DNA from 2 places in the Streptomyces sp. MST-110588 genome. Region 1 is predicted to be linked to the other one. Evidence: riboswitches for the same ligand, from Rfam matches in the RefSeq annotation. Region 1 holds a riboswitch; the other holds the start of a gene.
What was found. Region 1 has a riboswitch for glycine ahead of gcvP (aminomethyl-transferring glycine dehydrogenase). Riboswitches for the same ligand answer to the same signal wherever they lie in the genome.

Region 1 (2,383 bases):
GGAGGCCGCGCTGCGGCTGCTGGAGACGGTGGACACCACGGGCGGCGTGCGTCTGCTGGGCGTGGGGTGAGCGGTCTGACCGACTTCACGCAGGAGGACCTGTTCGCGCAGATCGCCACGGAGCGGGCGGAGCGGGAAGAGGCGCAGCGGGTGCGCGAGGCCGTGGAGGCGGCCGGACAGGAGGGGGCCGGGCAGCGCGCCGAGGAGGAGCGGCCCCGGAGGTGGCTGCCGGGGCTGGATGTGGTCCACGAGGAGCACGGGCCCGGGTGGGTGCAGGGCAGCGGGGTGGGCCGGGTGACCGTACGGTTCGAACAGCCCTGGTCAAAGCCCGGGCGGGTGCGGACCTTCGCCGTCGACGACCCGGCGCTGCGGCCGGGGGAACCGCTTCCGCTCGTGGCGCAGGCCCCGGTCGGTCAGTCCGGGGACCCGGCTATCCGGCCGAATTCCCGGCCCTCGTCGCCACAGCGCCCCGGGGCCGGGTCGGCGGAGGAGATATCCAGCCGGTAGTGGTGGTAGAGCTGGAGTTCCTGCTCGGGGGAGAGGTGACGGCCCACCCCGAAGTCCGGGGCGTCCTTGATCAGCCTCCGGTCGTAGGGGACGCGCAGGGTCTCGTCGGCCAGTTCGCTGGGCCGCAGCGGCACGAACGCGTCCCGGCTGAACAGACCGGTGCGCACGGCCGCCCACTCCGGTTCGCCGGTCGCGTCGTCCAGGTACACCTCGTCGACGGTGCCGATCTTGGTGCCGTTCTTGTCGAACGCCTTGCGGCCGATCAAGCTCCGGGGATCGATATCGGGCTGCACGGTCCCTCCAACTGGTCGCAACTGCCTTGTGACAACCACCAAACGGCACAATTCATGCCCTGGCCACTCGAAGGAACGCTCCGGAGGCGCACTGGTAGGCTGACGAACGGCTGCAGACCCCATGCGGGAGAGTCCTTCGCCGTGGTGCGACAAGGACGCCGAAGGAGCAAATCCTCCCCGGAAACTCTCAGGCACACGTACCGCATGGACGAGGTCACTCTGGAAAGCAGGGCGGGCCGCGGGCAGGCAGAGCGACGGGGCCCCTCCTCACCGACGGTGAAAGCCGGACCGCCAGCGCGGGCCGGTGAAGCTCTCAGGTTGAGATGACAGAGGGGGAGGCCGTCCGGGCACCAGCGCCGTGGTGCCCTGCTCAGGTCGTGAAGACCCAGGAGGCCCCCGCAGATGAATACCCACCGCATCTCACTGTCAGAGCTGGAGCGCGGTACCCCCTTCGAGCAGCGCCACATCGGCCCCGGCCCGGAGGCGCAGGCCAAGATGCTCGCGCACGTCGGTTTCGGGTCGCTGGAGGAGCTGACCGCCGCCGCGGTGCCCGATGTGATCAAGAGCGCCGAGGCCCTGGGGCTTCCGCAGGCCCGTACGGAGGCGCAGGTCCTGGAGGAGCTGCGGGCGCTGGCGGACCGTAACCAGGTGCTCTCCTCGATGATCGGCCTCGGCTACTACGGCACGTTCACCCCGCCGGTCATCCTGCGCAACGTGATGGAGAACCCGGCTTGGTACACGGCGTACACGCCCTACCAGCCGGAGATCTCCCAGGGCCGCCTCGAAGCGCTGCTCAATTTCCAGACCATGGTCGCCGACCTGACCGGACTGCCGACCTCCGGCGCCTCGCTGCTGGACGAGGGCACGGCCGCCGCCGAGGCGATGGCCCTGTCGCGGCGCGTGGGCAAGGTCAAGCAGGGCGTCTTCCTGGTCGACGCGGACTGTCTGCCGCAGACCGTCGCCGTGATCGAGACCCGGGCGGAGCCGACCGGGACCGAGGTCGTGGTGGCCGATCTCTCCGAGGGCATTCCCGCCGGGATCGCCGACCGCGGTGTCTTCGGCGTGCTGCTCCAGTACCCGGGTGCCTCCGGTGCCGTACGGGACCTGCGGGGCGTCATAGAGCAGGCGCACGACCTGGGCGCGATCGTCACCGTCGCCGCCGACCTGCTGGCCCTGACGCTGCTCACCTCGCCCGGCGACCTGGGCGCGGACATCGCGGTCGGTACGACCCAGCGGTTCGGTGTCCCGATGGGCTTCGGCGGCCCGCACGCCGGTTACATGGCCGTACGGGAGGCGTACGCGCGCAGCCTGCCCGGCCGGCTGGTGGGCGTATCGGTGGACGCCGACGGCAACAGGGCCTACCGGCTCGCCCTGCAGACGCGTGAGCAGCACATCCGCCGGGAGAAGGCCACCAGCAACATCTGCACCGCGCAGGTGCTGCTCGCCGTGATGGCGGGCATGTACGCGGTCTACCACGGCCCGCAGGGCCTGGCCTCCATCGCCCGCCGTACCCACCGCTACGCCTCGATCCTCGCGGCGGGGCTGCGGGCCGGCGGGGTGGAGGTCGTCCACGGCGCGTACTT
Region 2 (2,383 bases), 1.7 Mb from region 1:
ACGAGCTTGCGCGGCGGGGCGGTCTCGGCCTGCGCGGCTGCCTTCTCCAGGGCGGCCCGGCCCACGAAGTCGCCTCCGTTGGTGGTCTTGTCGAACTTCACGACCCGGCCCAGGCCCGCGTCGAAGGGCGTGGTGGCACGGGTCAGCTCGTGCCCGTACAGCGGCATGCCCGCCTCCAGGCGCAGGGTGTCCCGGCAGGACAGGCCGCACGGCACCAGGCCCGCTTCCCGGCCCGCCTCGGTCAGCGCCTCCCACAGCGCCACCGCGTCCGCCGGACGCACGAACAGCTCGAAGCCGTCCTCGCCGGTGTATCCGGTACGGGCGATCAGCGCCGCGGCGCCCGCGACGGTGCCGGGCAGGCCGGCGTAGTACTTCAGCCCGTCCAGGTCGGCGTCGGTCACGGACTTCAGGATCTGAGCGGAGCGCGGGCCCTGGACGGCCAGCAGGGCGTACGCGTCCCGGTCGTCCCGTACCTCCGCCTCGAAACCGGCCGCGCGCCCGGTCAGCGCGTCCAGCACGACCTGGGCGTTGGAGGCGTTGGCGACGACCATGTACTCGCGCTCGGCGAGGCGGTAGACGATCAGGTCGTCCAGGATGCCGCCCTGTTCGTCACAGATCATCGTGTAGCGGGCGCGGCCGACGGCGACCCCGCCGATGTTGCCGACCAGGGCGTAATCCAGCAGATCGGCGGCGCGCGGCCCGGTGACGGTGATCTCACCCATGTGGGAGAGGTCGAAGAGGCCGGCGCGGGTACGGACGGCGAGGTGCTCCTCGCGCTCGCTGCCGTAGCGCAGCGGCATGTCCCAGCCGGCGAAGTCGGTCATCGTCGCGCCGAGCGCGCGGTGGGTGGCGTCCAGCGCCGTACGGCGGGGGGCTTCGGTCATGGTTGCGGCTCCCGGGCAGGGGTGACAAGACGGTCTCCCCATCTGTCATCGGAACCTGAGAGGTTCACCGGCAGCCGTACCGGGCCGCGGTTTGCACCTTGGGTGGGGCCGCGCTGCCGCGGCCCGCTTTTCAGATCTGCCTCGCCCGCGCGGTATCGGGGCCTGAGAGATTCAAGGGAGGACTTGCTCCTTCGGCGCCCCGCCGTGGCGGCCGGGGACTCTCCCGCGCGGATTCAAGCGGCCGGTATGCAATTGGAGGCATGGATGTGCGGTACCCGCACATGGCGCGCACATCATTGCACGGGAACGCCGGATGCAGGAGCCCCGGTCCGGCCCCGGTCCGGCACCGGTCCGGGCCGTCGTTCGCCGCCGGCCGCCGGGCCGCACGGCCCCTGAAAGCCCCGGGACCCCATGGCGGCCCGCCACCTTGAACCTCATTGCCTTTTCTTGACAGTCTGCGGGCAGGGACGGACCTGCCGGACCGGGAGGGGCGATCACGGTGCCAAGGCACGCCGCATGGGCGGCACATACGGGGGCCGCGTCCTCTGAAGCCGTCGCCCGCCCGGATTCCCGCGGTACGGAAACCGGCAGTCCGGACTGCGTGGGGCAGGACTCCGCGGGGCCTGACTCCGGCAGTACGGATTCCGGCAGTACGGATTCCGGCAGTACGGATGCCGGCAGTACGGATTCCGGGATACCGGATCCCCGTACGCCGGTACGAGTGCCGCGGCCCGCCCGTTCCGGAGCGGATGCCCGGCCCGGACGGGGCATATCCGTACTGGACCTCAGAGCGCCGCGGCCGGCCCGCACCCCGTCCCGTATGCGCTTCGACGCCGGTGACCTGGTGGTCGTCTCCGGCCTGCCCGGCAGCGGCAAGAGCACGCTCATGCGCCGCGTCGTACCGTCCCTGGACCACCGCGGCAAAGAGGTGCGCCGCATCGACTCGCAGGACGTACGCGAACGCTGGGAGCTCGGCCGGCTGCGCCGCCTGCCGTACGTCCTCTACCGTCCACTGGTCCGCACCGCGCACTACCTCGGTCTGCGCCGGGCACTGCGGCAGGGGGGCAGCGTGGTCGTACACGACTGCGGCACCCTGGCCTGGGTACGCCGCTGGCTGGCCCGCCACGCCCGGCGCACCGGCCACGGCGCGCACCTGCTGCTCCTCGACGTACCCCCCGAAGTCGCCCTGGCCGGCCAGGAGTCCCGGGGCCGCGGCGTCTCGGGCTACGCCTTCGCCCGTCACCGCCGCGCCCTGCGCCGCCTGACCGCCGCCGCCCGCGCGGGCCGCCTCCCGCCCGGCTTCACCTCCGTCACCCTCCTGGACCGCGAGGCGGCCACCGCCCTGCGTACGTTCGTCTTCGACTGAGGGCCCGCGGACGCGCCCGGGCTGAAGGAAGCCGGCCGGCCCGCCCCGGGGACCCGGCGCGGGCCGTGCGGGGGTCCGCACGGCCCGGGCGCTCGGTGGTGGGGGCGGGCCCGGTGCACCGGCGGGCGAGGTG

Region 2: it holds a riboswitch for glycine, as region 1 does, so the genes downstream of both, gcvT (glycine cleavage system aminomethyltransferase GcvT) here and gcvP (aminomethyl-transferring glycine dehydrogenase) in region 1, are expected to answer to the same signal.

What each region holds. Positions count from the first base shown of each region.
Region 1 covers NZ_CP074380.1:601,663-604,045, reverse strand. The annotation lists partial or broken gene KGS77_RS02715 (DNA polymerase IV) at 1-507, shown strand, start outside; gene KGS77_RS02710 (PRC-barrel domain-containing protein) at 414-800, opposite strand; glycine riboswitch at 915-1,013, shown strand; gene gcvP (aminomethyl-transferring glycine dehydrogenase) at 1,203-2,383, shown strand, end outside.
Region 2 covers NZ_CP074380.1:2,256,065-2,258,447, reverse strand. The annotation lists gene gcvT (glycine cleavage system aminomethyltransferase GcvT) at 1-884, opposite strand, end outside; glycine riboswitch at 1,025-1,120, opposite strand; gene KGS77_RS09830 (AAA family ATPase) at 1,606-2,250, shown strand.